DNA from 3 places in the Nocardia sp. JCM 38205 genome. Region 1 is predicted to be linked to each of the others. Evidence: riboswitches for the same ligand, from Rfam matches in the RefSeq annotation. Region 1 holds a riboswitch; each other region holds the start of a gene.
What was found. A riboswitch is a leader RNA that binds a small molecule or an ion and turns the genes downstream of it on or off. The one in region 1 is predicted to bind cobalamin.

Region 1 (5,764 bases):
CGCATACCGCGACCACCACCACCGGCGACGGCCTTGACGAAGATCGGGAATTCCATCGATTCCGCCGCGGCGAGCAGCTCTTCGACATTTGCCGACGGTTCGCTCGATTTCAGTACCGGAAGCCCGGCCGCCTTGGCCGCGGCGATCGCGCGCGCTTTGTTACCGGCGAGCTCGAGCACCTCGCTGGAGGGGCCGATGAAGGTGATGCCCTCCCGCGCGCAGGCGGCCGCGAGGTCGGGGTTCTCGGACAGGAAGCCGTACCCGGGGTAGATGGCGTCGGCCCCGGCTGTCTTGGCCGCCTCGATGATGGCGTCGATGGACAGGTATGCCCGGACCGGGTGGCCTTCCTCGCCGATCTGATAGGCCTCGTCCGCCTTCAGGCGGTGCACCGAGTTGCGGTCCTCATGCGGGAAGACGGCCACGGTCCCGATGCCGAGTTCATAGGCCGCACGGAAGGCGCGGATGGCGATTTCGCCGCGGTTGGCAACCAAGACTTTCGAGAACATTGACCTAAGGTACCCGCCCTCGCACCGTGGGCCGACAGGGAAGTCCCCTTCGCAGCAATCTTCACAACCGGTCCTTGCATGGTTGCGAAGTTGCGTTCACCCGGCCGTCATATCTCACCGCACCGCCCGGCGGAACGTGCGATGAACGCCGGGTCATAGCTACTGGTGAGTTACCTACTGGCCGGTCACCACCAGTGCAGAGTGCGGTACCGCAGGCCACCACGCAGCTGGCCCACCCCGACGCCGATCAGCAGACCACGCTCTTCGCCGGTCAGCCCACGCGAGAACGCGAGCCGGAGCAGGCGGATCAGCACCTCCGGCAGATGGATCTCCGGCAGACCGTTACCGGGGAATTCGGCATTCAGCCGGGCCAGGCCGATACCGCGCGCACGTCCCTGGCGATAGCCCGGCCGGAACCCACGGCGATAGCGATAGGCGACCAAGGCCTGGGGCAGGAACCCGGTACGGAAACCTTCCCGGTGCGCATGCCAGCCGAAGGCGAGATCCTCATTGGCCGCATAGGTGACGTCGATCCCGCCGAGTTTGCGATACACGTTCGCTCGGCACGCCATCGCGCAGCCGACGATCACCGGGGCGAACACTCCGGGCGGCTGGAATCGATCCGGTTCGGGCACCTCGGCGATGCCCCGCCGGTTGCCGGCATTGAGCGAGCGGCCTTCGACCGCACAGCTGATCAGGTCGTAGCCTTCGTCGAGGAACGCGAGCATGCGACGCATCCAGTCCGGCTGCACGCGGTCGTCGTGATCGCAGAACAGCAGCACATCACCGGTGGCGTACTCGGCGCCGACATTGCGGGCGTACGCCGCGCCGGCCCTCTCCGACGCGGCGACCCAGCGCAGGTGCAGCCGTTCCCGCAGCGGGTGCCCGGCCAGATGAGCTTCGAGGCCGAGTGCGCTGCGATTGTCCGCGACGACGACCTCGAACTCGCCGTCGTAGTCCTGTTCGGCGAGTGCCGTGAGCTGCTCGTCGAGATGCCCGCGATCGGTATCGCCGGCGATGTGCGCGGGAATGACGACCGAGGTCATCGGTGGTTTCGGTGCCTGCACGGCTCCTCCTCCTCGCCGTTGTGAAAGACAGGTGTTTAGGTTAAGTCAGGGATGGGCGGCTCACCACCGGAGCGCTGCCCCGACTATCGTGGGCACCGCAGCTGGTTCGCCGGCCGGACGACAAGGAGCCCCGAACGTCCGCCCCGGCGTCGAAGCCCGCCCCTGGCGGGTGAGAGGGAACCCGGTGGAAATCCGGGACTGTCCCGCAGCGGTGAGTGGGAACGACCGCCGTCATCAGCACTGGGCACACCGCCTGGGAAGCGACGGCCAGTAGGTCGGCCGAATCGGCCGGTGCCCGCGAGTCCGAAGACCTGCCCGTTGTGCCGGATACGCCGTATCCGGCGGCCATCGCCTCGTGGACCGGGCGCTCGCCACCTGTGTTGCCAATACCCGACCCGTCTGCCGGGTCGTCCGGGGCTCATCGGTGCCGTGCGTACCCGAATCGGCGATCGCCCGCCGCAACTCAGCACTGGAGAAACACCGTGACTGTTCTTACGCACAACCCGTTCACCGCAACGGTTCTCGGGCTTCCCCGGGTGGGGCCACGCCGGGAACTCAAGCGCGCCACCGAGTCCTATTGGGCCGGGCGCATCGACGCTGCTCGACTGCACGAGGTGGCTCGCGAGCTGCGTCGTGCCCAGTACACCGAATTACTCGATGCCGGAATGGATTCGATCCCGGTCGGCACCTTCTCCTATTACGACCAGATGCTCGACACCGCCGTGCTGCTCGGCGCGCTACCGCCGCGCGTGGCCGGTATCGAGGCCCCGCTGGACCGCTATTTCGCCGCCGCGCGCGGTACCGACGCGGTCGAACCACTGGAGATGACGAAGTGGTTCGACACGAACTATCACTACCTGGTTCCGGAGCTCGGACCGCAGACCACGTTCACCCTGCATCCGGAGACCGTGCTCGACCAGCTGGGCGAGGCGATCGAGCTCGGCGTGCCCGCGCGGCCGGTGATCATCGGGCCGGTCACCTTCCTGAAGCTGGCCAAGACGGCCGGGGCGGCCGCGCTGGAGCGCATCGACGAGCTGGTGCCGCTGTATCGCGAACTGCTGAGCCTGCTGGCCGGGGCGGGCGCGCACTGGGTGCAGATCGATGAACCGGTGCTGGTCACCGATCTGACCGAGGACGAGCTGGCCGTGGTTCGGCGGGTCTACACCGAGCTCACCGCGTCCGGTGATCGCCCGGCGATGCTGGTGGCCACCTACTTCGGCACCCCGGGCCCCGCGCTCGCGGCACTGGCGGGCACCGACGTCGAAGGCCTCGCGGTCGATCTGGTCTCCGGCACCGAAGTGGGCGAGCTGGCGGCGGTGCCCGCACTGGCGAACACGCTGCTGGTGGCCGGTGTGGTCGACGGACGCAATGTGTGGCGCACCGACCTCGATGCCGCACTGAGCACCCTCGGCACACTGCTCGGCTGCGCGAAGTCGGTGGCGGTATCGACCTCGTGCTCGCTGCTGCATGTGCCGTACTCGCTGGCGGTCGAGACCGGGCTCGACGACGCGTTGCGTTCGTGGCTGGCCTTCGGTGCGGAAAAGGTCGGCGAGGTGCGGGTGATGGCCACCGGCCTGAGCGCGGGCACCGCGACGATCGCCGATGAATTGTCCGCTGCGCGTGCGGCTTCGGCGAGCCGTGCGGCCGATCCACGGATCAGCAACGGCCAGGTGCGGGCCAGGCTGGCGGCCCTCGGTCCCGACGCGGTGCGGCGGGCGCCGGCCGAACAGCGCAGGCAGCTGCAACGCGAACGGCTCGAGCTGCCGCTGCTGCCCACCACCACCATCGGCTCGTATCCGCAGACTTCGGCGATTCGGTCGGCCCGCGCCGCGGTGCGTTCGGGCGAGATCGACCGCGCCGCCTACGAGCAGCGGATGCGCGACGAGATCGCCGACGTCATCGCCCTGCAGGAGAAGCTGGAGCTCGATGTGCTGGTGCACGGCGAGCCGGAACGCAATGACATGGTGCAGTATTTCGCCGAGCAGCTCGACGGATTCGCGGCGACAGAGCTGGGTTGGGTGCAGTCCTACGGCACCCGCTGCGTCCGTCCGCCGATCCTGTTCGGTGATGTGGTGCGTCCCGCGCCGATGACGGTCGATTGGATCACCTTCGCGCAATCGCTGACCGAGAAGCCGGTCAAGGGCATGCTGACCGGGCCGGTGACCATCTTGGCCTGGTCGTTCGTCCGTGATGATCAGCCGCTGGCGGATTCGGCCAGGCAGGTCGCGTTGGCCATCCGGGACGAGACCGTGGATCTGCAACACGCCGGCATCCGGATCATTCAGGTGGACGAGCCGGCGCTGCGGGAGTTGCTGCCGCTGCGGGCCGCCGAACAGCCCGCCTATCTGGACTGGTCGGTGCGGGCGTTCCGGTTGGCGACTTCCGGCGTCGCCGACTCCACGCAGATCCACACACATCTGTGCTATTCGGAATTCGGCGAGGTGATCGATGCGATCGCGGGCCTGGACGCCGACGTGACCTCCATCGAGGCGGCGCGTTCACGCATGGAGGTGCTCGACGATCTGAATGCCGCCGGTTTCGATCTCGGCGTGGGCCCCGGCGTCTACGACATCCACTCCCCGCGCGTACCCAGTGTCGAGGAGATCACCGCGTCGCTGCGAGCCGCGCTGAAAGCCGTGCCCGCCGAACGCCTCTGGGTCAATCCCGACTGCGGCCTGAAAACCCGCGGCACCGCCGAGGTCGAGGCTTCGCTGCGCAATATGGTCGCCGCCGCCCGCGCCGTGCGCTGATCCGCCGGACCGGGTGAACGAGCTGGGCCACGCCCCGAAAGGCGTGGCCCAGCCTCACATCGGCCACCTGCTGCCGCACGCCCTTCAGCCCTCCGTCTCCCCCGCAGCCCCCGTTTCCTTACGCCGAGCACGCTTGATCACACATCCCTGACACCGACGCCCGACCCGCAACACCGGCCGGTCCCGAGCATCCGGCGCCACCACCCCACGCCACAGCGCCCTGCACCCCTGATTCCGCTCCATGTGCCTGCCCCTCCTCACCTGTCGATTCGATCGTTTCGCCAGGTTGGACGGACCGGATGGGGATTCGGTTCCCGTCGGCGTCAACAATTTTCGACGCACCGTACGACACGCCGAAATCGTGGCGTCGACGGCAGAAATCGGACCACGTCGAGGTCGGTCGCAACGCGCGAAAACCGCGAACAACTCCGATGAGCTGTTCGCGGTTCGCCGGCGGCAGCGCGTCTCAGGCGACGACCAGTTCCCGCTGTTCGACGCCGACGTACGCCGACAGCGGGCGGATCAAGGCGTTCGACTGGGTCTGTTCGATGATGTGGGCGGTCCAGCCGGTGATGCGGCTCATGACGAAGATGGGAGTGAACATCTCGATGTCGAAGCCCATCAGGTAATAGGCGGGGCCTGCGGGGAAATCGAGGTTGGGTTCGATGCCAGTGGCCTCGGCCATGGTGTGTTCCAGTGCGGAGTACATGCGCACCCACTTCTGGCCGCCGGTCACTTCGGTGACGTCGTCGAGGGCCGCTTTCATGGTGGGGACGCGGGAATCGCCGTTCTTGTAGACACGGTGGCCGAAGCCCATCACCTTCTCTTTGTTCGCCAGTTTGGTGCGCAACCATTGCGGGGCGCGTTCGGGTTCACCGATGGCGAGCATGTCGCGCATGACGGCTTCATTGGCGCCGCCGTGCAGCGGGCCTTTCAGGGCGCCGATCGCGGCGGTCACCGCGCTGTAGATATCGGAGCGGGTGGAGGTCACCACACGCGCGGCGAAGGTGGAGGCGTTGAATCCGTGCTCGGCGTAGAGGATCAGCGAGGTTTCGAAGGCTTGCACGATCCGCCGATCGGGCACCTTCCCGAAGCACATGTTCAGGAAGTTCTCCGCGAATCCCAGATGTGAATGCGGCGCAATCGGTTCCAGGCCGCGCCTGCGGCGCATATCGGCGGCGATGACGGTGGGCAGCACTGCCATCAGCCGCAGTGCCTTCCCCAGTAGCGCCTTGTCGCCTGGCGATCCGGACAGATCCTCGGCCGGGTCCTCGGACCCGAGATAGCTGACGACGGTGCGCACCACATCCATCGGGTGGCAGCTGTCGGGCATCTTCTGCACCAGCGACAGAATCGACCGGTCGGCGCGCCGCTGCGCCCGTTCACGCTGGCACAACAGTTCCAGCTGCCCGGCATTCGGCAGCTCGCCGTACCACAGCAG
Region 2 (5,764 bases), on a different contig from region 1:
AGCCGTAATTCCAGCCGGCGACGACGACGTCCGGTCCCTGCGCGAGAACCGTTTCCCGCGAGGGGGATTCGTCGGCCACGGAACGGAGCCGGTCCACGGCGTCGCCGTAGTGCTCGCGCAGCACGGTGATGTCCTGCTGCATGCTCGACACCGCGGCTACCTGATCCTGCGCGCCGAGCGCCAGCACCATCGAGACCATATTGCTGTCGTTGACGAACATGCGCTGCGCGGGAGCCGGAAAGCTCGACTCCACACCGCAATTGCGCACGGTCAGATCGCCGGTGGCCGCCTGGGGGTTGCCGCAGGCGGCCAGCGTCACCGCCAGCGCCGCCGCGCAGAGCATTCGGATCGGGTGTTTCATGGCGCCGCCTCTCGCGGAGTGATCAACAGATGGTTCTCGCCCGTCTCGGGATGCGGCACGCGGGTGGCCCGCACCCCGAACACGGCGTCGATGACGTCGGCGTGCAGCGCGATCTCGGGTGGCTCCAGCGGCTGGGCCCGCCCCTCGTGCACCACCAGCACCCGGTCGCAGTAGCGATCGGCCAGCGTCAGGTCGTGCAGCGCGGCGATCACGGTGCGGCCCAGGCGCCTGGCGTGGGCGAGCAGCTCGAGCCGGTGAGTGATGTCGAGATGATTGGTGGGCTCGTCCAGCAGCAGCACCGGAGTGTCCTGCACGAGTGCGCGCGCCAGCAACACACGCTGACGTTCGCCACCGGAGAGCCGATGCACCGGGCGGTCGCCGAATCCCGCGAGATCGACCGCGGCCAGCGCGTCGTCGACGACCGTGCGTTCGCGCGCCGAACCCGCACCCCACGGCGGCAGATACGGCGTCAGGCCGAGCGCGACCACCTCGCAGGCCAGCAGATCATCGGGCGGGCGTTCGTCCTGCGCCACTAGGGCGACAGTGCGCGCGCGGCGGCGGGGCGAGAGGGCGTGCAGGTCGTCCGGGCCCACCAGCACCCGCCCACGCCGCGGCTTCGTGAGCCCGGCGAGCGTGCGCAGCAGCGTGGTCTTGCCCGCGCCGTTCGGCCCGACGATGCCGATCATCTCGCCGGCACGGACCTCGAAGCCGACGCCGGTCAGGACCTCGCGCCGCCCGGCCCCGCAGGCCAGATCGTGCACGGCGACGACCGCCCCGCCGGTGGGGGCGCTCGCGGTCATCGAAGGCTGCGGCCGTCCAGCGGTCTCGCCGCCGCTCCGGTCGCCGGCCTCGGCCGCGGTGAACGCGCTGCTCACGACGCACCGAACCGGTAATGACGCCGGCCCATCAGGATCAGGAACGCCGGCGCGCCGATCAGCCCGGTCAACACCCCGACCGGTATCTCGGTGGGGCGCACCAGGACTCGGGTCGCGGCATCGGCGATCACCAGGAACAGCGCGCCCAGCAGCGCGCAGGCGGGCAGCAGCGTGCGATGGCGTGGCCCGACCACCAGGCGCGCCGCGTGCGGCACCACCAGGCCGACGAAGCCGATCCCGCCCGACACCGCCACCAGCACACCCACCAGCACCGCGAGCAGCACGAACAGCGCGATCCGCAGCTCACGCACCGGAACCCCGAGGGAACCGGCGGAATCGGCGCCCAGATGCAGCGCGTCCAGCCAGCCCGACGCCGCGATCAGCGCCACCGCGGAGGCCGCGACCACCGCCAGCGGCACCGCGATCTTGGTCCAGTCCGCCCCCGCCAGGCTGCCCAGCAGCCAGAACAGCACCGACTGCGCGGCCGCCGGATCGGTGCTGCGAAAGATCAGATAGCTGGTGAGCGCCGAGAATGCCGAGGCCAGCACGGTGCCGGTCAACACCAGCCGCAGCGGGGTCAGCCCGCCCTGGGTCACCGCGATCATGAACACCAGCGCCGCCGCCGCGAACGCGCCCATCAGCGCGCCACCGGACAATGCCCAGATCCCCGCCCCCGCGAACACACCCGAGGTGATCACCGCCGCGGCACCGACCCCGGCGCCGGAGGACACGCCGAGCAGAAACGGGTCGGCCAAGGGGTTGCGTACCAGCGTCTGCATGGCCGCACCGGCCAGCGCCAGCCCGGCACCGACGATCGCGGCCAGCACGGTGCGCGGCACCCGCAACTGCCAGACGATGGTGTCCAGGCCGGGATCCGGCGGAATCCGGCCGCTCAGGCGGTGGGTCAGGACCTCGACCACGCCCGATACCGGAAGCGATTCCGCGCCGAATCCGGTGGCCAGCACCATGACCGCGGCCAGCGCGGCCAGCAGCAACGGGACGACGACAGCGGTGCTGACACGAGTCATCGCGCACGCACCATCGATGAACAGCGCTCCACAGGCAAGTCGCGGCCTCTCCAGAGTTCGTCCGGTGGGGGAGGTCTGACTCGCGCCCGCAGTGGGCGCTCACAGTGGCGCGACCGTCCCGGATTTGCACCGGATTCCCGCACCCACCGAGGGTGAGGCCGAACTCTACCGATCGGTCCGGTTCGCCGTGGCGCCGGGTCGCGGCGATGGCAGAGGTTCGCGCGCCGTGCCTACAGTGAAAATATGTCGCCGCTGGACGATCGACACCCGTCCACTGTCACCGACTGGGCCGACGCGCGACGGCGGGCCCGATTGGCCGAGACCCGGCTCGGGCACAACTGGACGACGTTGCGCCGCACCCGGTTGGTGTTGTCGCGGGTCGGTGCGCTGGTACTGATCGTGCTGATCGGCATGGTCCAGTACTGGGTACACGACGTCGCGCCGGAGCGGGCGCGGCTGGCGGGCACCGAGCCGTCGCTGCTGCCGATCTCCGCGCCCGCCGATCCGGGGGACTGGGATACCGCCGTCGTCGACATGGTCGGTCTGGGCGGTCTCAACGCCTCCGACACCGCCGAGGCGCTGCCCGCACTGGCCACGATGGGCGTGGTGTGGGCGATCCGCTACGACAATCGCGGTATCGACACCAAGGTGATCGCCGATCTGATCATCCGGGCCGCGGTGATGTCCGGGATCCGCAATATCGTGCTCACCGGCCACAGCATGGGTGGGGTGATCGCGCTCGAGGTGGGCCAGCACATCCACACCGGCAGCGAGCTGCGCCTGGTCGCGGTGCTGCTCGACTGCACCCCGCTCGACCTCGACGCGGTACGACCCGACAAACGCGGCCGCGGCCAGGACATGGTGCGCTGGATGGGCTGGCTGCCCGGTGCCAGGGAGAGCCGCACGCTGCGCCTGACCGTCGAAACCTATGCGCGCCGGGAACGTTTCGTCGACCGCGAGGGCGTCCCCGGTATCCGCGTCGCCGAGTTGGGTGATGTGGTGGCCGAAGTGCTGCGCGACAAGATCTTCAACCCCGACGCCGCCAGCAACGGCCTGATCGAATCCCAATTCCTGGCCATCGTGGCCGGTGGTTCGGCCGACAACCTGCGCGCGCTGTCCGAGCCCGCCGACGGCAAGCCGCGGCCGGCGATCGTGTTCATCCGCCCGCACGACGCCCACCGCGACGACGTGGTCGACGTCGAACGCACCCATCAGGTGCTCATCGACGAGGTCGGCGGCGTGGACGGCGCGCTGCTGGTGGTGCTGCCGCACGGCACCGGCCACGCCAATCCACGGCAGCGCCCGCACGAGTACAACACCGTGCTCGCCCAGCAGGTGCAGCCGTTCGTGGAACGGTTCGAACAGCAGAGCGCCGACCGCGTCGACGCCGGACGGTGAGCCCGAGTTCGGATCACGGTGCCGTTAACGGTGTTCGGCGGCGGGCCCGGATTGTTGAATTCCGGCATGGCTCGACCTCGTATCTCCCGCACCGGCCCGCGCGGCCGCACCGCCGCCCTCCTGCTCGCCGCGGTATCGTTCGCGACGTTCGCGCTGACCGGATGTGCCTCCGACACGACGGAGGCGGGGTCTGTCGTCGACGGGCCGCTGCCCACCGAGGTGCCGCCGGGCACCAAGCTCGTCCTCGCCGACCAATCCGAACTGCTGCGCCATCAACTGCTGCTCTCGGGCGAGTTGGACAAGCTGCCGTTCGAGGTCGAGTTCGCCAACTTCGTCGGCGGGCCGGCCATCCTGGAATCGTTCCGCGCCGGGGCCGCCGACGCCGCCTGGGTCGGCGATGTCCCGCCCATCCACGCCCTCGCCGCGAAACAGGACGTGCCGATCGTCGCGGCGGCGCAGATCGATCCCAGCGCTTTGCGATTCGCGGTGGCGCCCGGTGTCTCGGTGCGCACGGCCGCGGAGATCAAGGGGAAGAAGATCGCCTACGCCGAGGGCACCTCACAGCAGGCGGCGGTGCTGCGTTTGCTGGACAAGGCCGGGCTGCAGACCTCCGACGTGGAGTTGGTGCGCATCCAGCTCGCCGAATTCCTGGACGCGGTACGCACCGGCCAGGTCGATCTCGCGCCGCTCAATGAACCCAACACCACCCGGTTCCTGCGCACTCCGGGCACCTCGCTGATCCCGGCCGAGGAAACCGAGGGCACCTACCCGGGGCTCACCTATCTGTACGCGCGCCGCGAGGTGGTGCGTGATCCGGCCAAGGCCGCCGCGGTGCGGGCGCTGGTGGCCGCGTACGTGCGGTCGTGGCAGTGGGTGAACGAGCACCGCGGCGAATGGGCGCAGAAGTACTACGTGGACAACCAGAAGGTGAGCCTCGACGACGCCACCCGCATCGTGGAATCGCGTGGCACCATCACCTTCCCGCATCTGGACCAGCAGCTGATCGATCGCCAGCAGGCCACCATCGACGTCATCGACGCCGCCGGCGAACTGCCGCGCAAGGTCGACGCCGCCGACGGCATCGACCTGCGATTCGACGCCGTCATCACCGAAACCGTCGGCCAGGTCGGCGCCGGCTTCGCAACCGGGAGCAACTGATGGCTGTCCATACCGCACGCGCGGGCGTCGTCGGACGGGTACCGCGCACCGCATCCACCCCCGCGCTCGCCGCACGCAAGCGCACCCGCCGCACGCTCGGTCCGGGCCGGGCGATCCCGTTCGGCGCGGCGCTCGGACCCGCGCTGCTGATCGCCGCGTGGATCGCCGGGTCCGCCTCCGGTGCGCTCGACCCGGAGACGTTGCCCGCGCCGTGGACGGTCGCGCAGACCGCGGGCGAGCTCATCGCCGACGGCCGCCTGCAATCCAACCTGCTCACCTCGCTGCAACGGGCCGGGATCAGTCTGGTGCTCGGCGTGGTCATCGGGGTGGTGCTCGCCTTGATCGCCGGGCTCAGCCGCCTCGGTGAGGCACTGGTGGACGGGCCGATCCAGATCAAACGCTCCATCCCGACGCTGGCATTGATCCCGCTGTTCATCGTGTGGTTCGGCATCGGCGAGCAGATGAAGCTCATCGTCATCACCACCAGCGTGCTCATCCCGGTCTACATCAACACCCACGCGCATCTGCGCAGCGTCGACGCACGCTATGTCGAACTCGCCGAGACGGTGGGCCTGTCGCGGACGGCGTTCATCCGCACCATCGCCCTGCCCGGTTCGCTGCCCGGGTTCTTCACCGGGCTGCGGCTGGCCGTCACCATCTCCTGGCTGGCGCTGGTGGTGGTCGAACAGGTCAACGCGACCAGCGGCATCGGCTATCTGATGACCCAGGCCCGCACCTACGGCCAGATCGACGTCATCGTGGTGGGCCTGGTCATCTACGGCCTGCTCGGGCTGCTCGGCGATCTCGCGGTACGCACCGTGGAAAGGAAGGCGCTGTCATGGCGGCAGACTCTCGGCGACTGAACCTCGTCCGGGCCCGCGCGCTCACTCGCGGCTTCGGTGAGCGGGTGGTTCTCGACGGCCTCGATCTCGATATCGCGCGCG
Region 3 (5,764 bases), on a different contig from region 1:
CGCGCGTGGCGGCGCCTACTCGCCCGGTTCACCGAAGGCCGGCTACGACCATCAGGAACGCTTTCTGCGCGATTTCTTCGCCGGTCATTTCGCCGTGCGCGATGCGGTGTTCGTGAATGCCGAGCTGGCCAATTCCCGGCTCGATCCGGGCCTTGCGCACCTGCGCGCCGATCATGAGCGCTCCTATGACCTGGCCCTGAAAACGGTGCGTGAGCTGGCCGGGCGGTACTGATGAGCTGGTTGATCCTCGGCCTCGCGGGGCTGGTGGAAATCGCGTGGTCGCAGTCCATCAAGCCGACGGAGAATTTCACCCGCCCGCTGCCGACCCTGCTGTGTTTCGCGCTCGGGACCTTCGCGGTCTACCTGTTGTCGCGGGCCATGCAAACGCTGCCGGTCGGCACCGCGTACGCGGTCTTCACCGGAATCGGCGCGGTCGGGGCCGTCGTGCTCGGCGTGGCCGTGCATCGTGATCCGTTGAGTGCGGGAAGATTTGTGGCATTGTCGCTGATCGTCGGCGGGATCGTGCTGGCCAAGATGACCGATCCCGGATGATCGGATCACCGCTGCCGCAAACGGTCGGACGGGCCCGGGCGCGCGGGTAAGGTCGGTCTGATGGTCGATCAGCATGTGCGTTATCCGGACCTGTCGGCACGGCCTCACGAGCTCACCGTCGAACGGGTCATGACCGCGTCACCGACATTGTTGTACCTGGCCTGGACCCAGGGCTTCGATATCTGGTTCGCGATCCCCGAATCGGTTCGCATGCGCCCGCAGGTGGGTGAACCCTTCTACTTCGAAGCCGACAATCAGGGCACGCCCGTCCCGCATTACGGTCGCTTCCTTCGGCTCGAGCCGGACCGCCGCATCGAGCTGACCTGGGTCACCGGCGCGGGCGGCACCGAGGGTGCGGAGACCGTGGTCCGGGTGGAATTCGTGAAACAGCCACGCGGCATTCGAATCAAGCTGCGGCACAGCGGGTTCCCGAACCAGGAAGCCTGCGATCGGCATCGCGCCGCGTGGCCCGCCGTCCTCGAGCAGCTGGACAAACGAACTTCCGCCGCGGTCTGAGCGGTGCGGGTAGGTTCGAGCGGAGAACCTACCGACAAACCGATCGTGGAAAGGACTGTGATGCCCACACGTACCGCGCGCACCGCATGGACCGGCGGCCTGCAGGACGGCACTGGACAGGTCGAGCTGGCCAGCTCGGGCGCAGGCAAGTACGACGTGTCGTTCCCGAAGCGGGCCGCCGACAACGCCGAGGGCACCACAAGCCCGGAGGAACTGATCGCGGCCGCGCATTCGTCCTGCTACGCGATGGCGTTGTCGGCCGAGATCGGCAATGCCGGCGCCACCCCGCGCAGCCTCGACGTCACCGCCGACGTCACCCTCGGGCCGGATCCGGCGGGCGGCTTCCGCATCAGCGGAGTCAAGATCACCGTCCGCGGCCGCGTCGACGGTCTCGACGAGGCCGGCTTCCGCACCGCCGCCGAAGCCGCCAAGGCCGGTTGCCCGGTCAGCAAGGCCCTCGCCGGGGTCGACAACATCACCCTGGACGCCGCACTGGAGTCGTGAGTCGGCACCGCCCGGGTCCATTCCGCAACGGAAAGCCCGGGCGGCCATCGGCGCGAAGGCCGCACCGCCCGAATCGGGAAGCCCGGAACCTCCGGCGAAAAGGCAGTGCCGGTCACGGATACCGACACTGCCCTGTGTGCTTCTCGATGCGGGATCAGCCCGCGGCGGTAGCCGCCTCTCGCACCGGGGCATCGGTGCGGCCGGCGAACTCGGTGAGCATGGCGTAGCCGAGGCCGAGGCAGGCCCACAGCGTCGTCGAGACCGCGAGTGAGGAGATCCGGAACTCCCACAGCAGGCTCGCCGGGAAGTCGGCGCCCACCTCGTTCACGCCCGGCAGAACGATGTAGCCGATGGTGGTGAGCAGCACGAAGGCGGCCACACCCGCGGTGAGCCGGAGGGTATCCGGGCGGCCGGCCAGCAGCTTCCAGACGTATACGCCCGCCCCGACGGCGGCCAGGCCGAGCAGCACCGCCGCCAGCCACAGCAGCGTCCGGTCGTTGATCGTCTCCGGATCGCCGACCGCAGGCGGGTTGGCCGGGTACTTGAAGAACGGCACGGCGATGATCGCGGCCCAGCCGCCGATGCCGAGCCCGAGGGCCAGCTTCGGCCCCGACAGCGCGGTGTAGCGCCGCGCGACGTGGGCGACGGCACCGAAGATCGCACCGAACGCCATCCCGGCCAGCCCGAGCGCGAGGAACTGGCCCGCCTTCTGGCCGCTACGGCTGACCAGCGGTTCTTCCTCGTCGCCATGGGAGTGACCGGCGGAGGGCTGTTCGCCGTGCGAATGTCCGCCGGATTCGGCGGCCGCGCCGGCTTCCTCGATGGCGATGGCCGCCTCCACCTTGGGCTCGCCGACGAAATAGCCGACGGTGCCCGCCAGCAGGCCGGCGATCAGGCCGGCCAGCAGACCACGAAGCAAGAGGGTGCGCAGAGTTCCGATCAGTGGCACGGAAGACCCAGCAGGTGGCGTCCGTCGTGCATCAGCTCATGCATGAACATCCCGCTGCGCGAGATGGCGCCCTGATCGAATCCGACCAGGTAGAGGGTGAGCAGAGCGAGCAGAACGACACCGACCGTGATGAGCACGGTGGCCAGGGAATCGGTGACCCGGGCGGATACGCCAGGGGTGTGCACGAAGGCCATTGCAGTCCTCCTTGGGATAAACGCGTCCCGTCGAAGTGGTCGCGAAGGTGCCGGTGTCTGGCTTTCCGGCACCGAACCCGGTGGCTGGAACACAGTGGCGCGACCGCTCCGGATTTGCACCGGATTCCCGCGTCACCTACGCGTTTGTCCCTCGAACTGTGACACCCCGCGGCGGCCGTCGTCAATATCGGATGGCGACGGCTGCCGTGGCGAATGGGGCGTCAGCTCGCGGAGGCGGCCTTGCCCGCGACGTCGAGCACGACCTCGAATTCGAGCAGCGAGGCACCGGTGGCGACCGGCTTCTGCTGCTGGCCCGCATGCGCCTCGCGGGCCGGGCCGTCGCGCCAGGCGGCGAAGGATTCTTCCGAATCCCATTGCGTCACCACGAAGTACCGGTTCTCGCCCGCGGTCGGACGCAGCAGCTGGAAACCGAGGAAGCCGGGCGAGTTCTCCACCGCGTGTGCCCGGTGGGCGAACCGCTTCTCCAGCTCGGGGCCCGCGCCCTCGGGAACCTCGATCGCATTGATCTTCACAACAGACATGCCACGATTGTGCCCCCTTGCCCCGCGACCGCGGCCGGGTGCGACCGGTATCACCGATGGGTGCGGCACAATCGCGGACGTGTTGTACGACGAAGGCGGGACGGGCACGCCGCTGCTGCTGTTGCACGGCCTGATGGGCAGCGCCCGCACCTGGCGCGATCACCTGGACTGGCTGCGCGGCTTCGGCCACGTCTACACCTTCGATGCCGCCGGGCACGGCAGGCCGGCCCCCGCCGAACTGAGCACCGAGGCGTTCGTCGCCGATCTGGCCGCCGCGACCGCGCCCATCGCCGAGCCGATGGTGGTGATCGGGCACTCGATGGGCGGGCTGCACGCCTGGATGTTCGCCGCGCAGTTCCCCGAACGGGTGAAAGCGCTGGTGGTCGAGGATATGGCCCCGGATTTCACCGGCCGAACGGCCGCGCACTGGGCGGCCATGATCGAGGCCTGGCCGCAGCCGTTCCCGGACGAGCGGGCGGTGCTCGACTTCTTCGGCCCCGTCGCCGGACGCTACTTCCTCGCCTCCTTCGACCACGGCCCCGACGGCTACCGGCTGCACGGTTCGGTCTCCACCTTCCGCGACATCTCCGAGGAATGGGGCACGCGCGATTTCTGGGCCCAGTGGCGCACGATCCGCGTGCCCGCCCTGCTGATCGAGGGCGAACACACCATCACCCCGCCCGGCCAGATGCGCGCCATGGCGGAGGTCCATCCGGGGGCCGAATACGTGCTGGTCCCCGACGCGGGCCACCTGGTGCACGACGATCAGCCCGAGCGTTATCGGGCGGAGGTGACCCGGTTCCTCGGCGGGGTGCTCGGGACCGAGGAATCGAACGGTGCCGTCGACTGCTCCGCGAGGACTCGGACTGCCGAGAATGGTCGCGTCGACGATGCGCACAATGCGGGCGAACGGGCGGTCGGCCCAGGGAATTCGAGAGCGGCGACCGATACCGAGACGTGCTGAGCGTCAACTCGGACCGGGCTCCACTCGGCCGGCTCGGCCCCGGTTCGTATCGGCGAGCTCGAGCCCGGCTCCGGGTGCGTCGGCCGGCCCCGGTTCTCGGGTTCGTGCGCGAACTCAGCTCCCGGGCTCGCGGTGCCCGGCCTCGCCCGCCAGCGCGAACAGCCCGTCGGCGGTCTGCTCGATCAGCCCGTCCACCAGCAGCGAATCCAGGGCACGGTCACGCTGGCCCGGGTCCCGGGTCCATGCCATGTCGAGCCGCACCCGTTCCACCGGCCCGGCCGCATCACGCAGCACGTCCATGAGCCGGCCGCGGGCCTGCCGGTCGGTGCCCTCGTACTTCTGCGTGCGCCGCACCACCTGCGAAGCGGGCCTGCCCGCCTCGTTCCACGCGCACCGCGGCAGCGGGCAGTTGTCGCAGCCGGGGGAGCGGGCGGTGCAGATCAGCGCGCCCAGTTCCATCAGAGCGGCGGAGAAGGTCGCGGCCCTCGGCACCGACGCGGGCAGCAGCGCCTCGGTCTCGCGCAGATCCCTCGCCGAAGGATTACCCGCATCGGCGCGCCCGTGTACCGCGCGGGCAACGACCCGGCGAACATTGGTGTCCACCACCGGAACTCGCTGCCCATAGGCGAAACACGCGACGGCGCGGGCGGTGTAATCGCCGATGCCGGGCAGGCCGAGCAGCACCTCGACGTCCTCGGGCACCCGATCACCGTGCTCGCTCGCCAGCACCCGCGCGCATTCGTGCAGCCGCAGCGCACGGCGCGGATAGCCGAGCTTGCCCCAGGCCCGCAGCACCTCCGCCTGCGAGGACGCCGCCATGGCCGAGGGCACCGGCCAGCGCGCCACCCATTCCCGCCAGATCGGCTCGACTCGCGCCACCGGCGTCTGCTGGAGCATGATCTCGCTCATCAGGATCTGCCAGGCACTCGCGCCCGGCCGGCGCCAGGGCAGATCGCGCGCGGTGGCCCGGTACCAGTCCAGTAGGGCGTCCGGGTCCACCGTCGCTGTCTCGGGCGTCGTCCTCACCTGCTGCTCACCGCGTTCGTTCGGGCCTGGCCAGACGGTGTTAGCGGCCCCGTAACGGGAACCGACTCGTCGGTAACACACGATCTGTGCAAAATGGACACATGCCTCAGTCGAACCCGATCAGCGCCTGGAAATCCCTTCGCGACGGCAACGACCGTTTCGTCAACGGCACGTTGTTGCATCCTAATCAGGGCGCCGCGGATCGAGCCAAGCTCGTCGGCGGTCAGCATCCGACCGCCATCCTCTTCGGTTGCGGTGATTCCCGCGTGGCCGCCGAGCTCATCTTCGACCAGGGCCTCGGCGACATGTTCGTGGTGCGCACGGCAGGCCACGTCGTCGACTCGTCGGTGCTCGGCTCCATCGAATACGGCGTGCAGATCCTCAACGTGCCGCTGATCGTGGTGTTCGGCCACGACAGCTGCGGCGCGGTGAAGGCCACCCTCGACGCCCTCGACGGCGGCGAGGTCCCCGGCGGGTTCATCCGGAGTCTGGTCGAGCGCGTCACCCCGTCGGTGCT

Region 2: it holds a riboswitch for cobalamin, as region 1 does, so the genes downstream of both, AC4HOU_RS19800 (FecCD family ABC transporter permease) here and metE (5-methyltetrahydropteroyltriglutamate--homocysteine S-methyltransferase) in region 1, are expected to answer to the same signal.
Region 3: it holds a riboswitch for cobalamin, as region 1 does, so the genes downstream of both, AC4HOU_RS12890 (CbtB domain-containing protein) here and metE (5-methyltetrahydropteroyltriglutamate--homocysteine S-methyltransferase) in region 1, are expected to answer to the same signal.

What each region holds. Positions count from the first base shown of each region.
Region 1 is NZ_JBYHFL010000001.1:1,283,815-1,289,578, forward strand. Features, by position in the region: gene AC4HOU_RS06005 (pyruvate carboxylase) at 1-506, opposite strand, end outside; gene AC4HOU_RS06010 (glycosyltransferase family 2 protein) at 692-1,573, opposite strand; cobalamin riboswitch at 1,723-1,906, shown strand; gene metE (5-methyltetrahydropteroyltriglutamate--homocysteine S-methyltransferase) at 2,056-4,323, shown strand; gene AC4HOU_RS06020 (bifunctional 2-methylcitrate synthase/citrate synthase) at 4,790-5,764, opposite strand, start outside.
Region 2 is NZ_JBYHFL010000005.1:188,119-193,882, reverse strand. Features, by position in the region: gene AC4HOU_RS19810 (ABC transporter substrate-binding protein) at 1-361, opposite strand, end outside; gene AC4HOU_RS19805 (ABC transporter ATP-binding protein) at 358-1,236, opposite strand; gene AC4HOU_RS19800 (FecCD family ABC transporter permease) at 1,233-2,264, opposite strand; cobalamin riboswitch at 2,316-2,442, opposite strand; gene AC4HOU_RS19795 (alpha/beta fold hydrolase) at 2,508-3,662, shown strand; gene AC4HOU_RS19790 (ABC transporter substrate-binding protein) at 3,729-4,820, shown strand; gene AC4HOU_RS19785 (ABC transporter permease) at 4,820-5,683, shown strand; gene AC4HOU_RS19780 (ABC transporter ATP-binding protein) at 5,659-5,764, shown strand, end outside.
Region 3 is NZ_JBYHFL010000003.1:248,064-253,827, forward strand. Features, by position in the region: gene AC4HOU_RS12865 (FMN-dependent NADH-azoreductase) at 1-232, shown strand, start outside; gene AC4HOU_RS12870 (DMT family transporter) at 232-552, shown strand; gene AC4HOU_RS12875 (SRPBCC family protein) at 613-1,068, shown strand; gene AC4HOU_RS12880 (OsmC family peroxiredoxin) at 1,129-1,572, shown strand; gene AC4HOU_RS12885 (CbtA family protein) at 1,727-2,521, opposite strand; gene AC4HOU_RS12890 (CbtB domain-containing protein) at 2,512-2,715, opposite strand; cobalamin riboswitch at 2,747-2,899, opposite strand; gene AC4HOU_RS12895 (antibiotic biosynthesis monooxygenase family protein) at 2,937-3,257, opposite strand; gene AC4HOU_RS12900 (alpha/beta fold hydrolase) at 3,337-4,221, shown strand; gene AC4HOU_RS12905 (HhH-GPD family protein) at 4,336-5,247, opposite strand; gene AC4HOU_RS12910 (carbonic anhydrase) at 5,349-5,764, shown strand, end outside.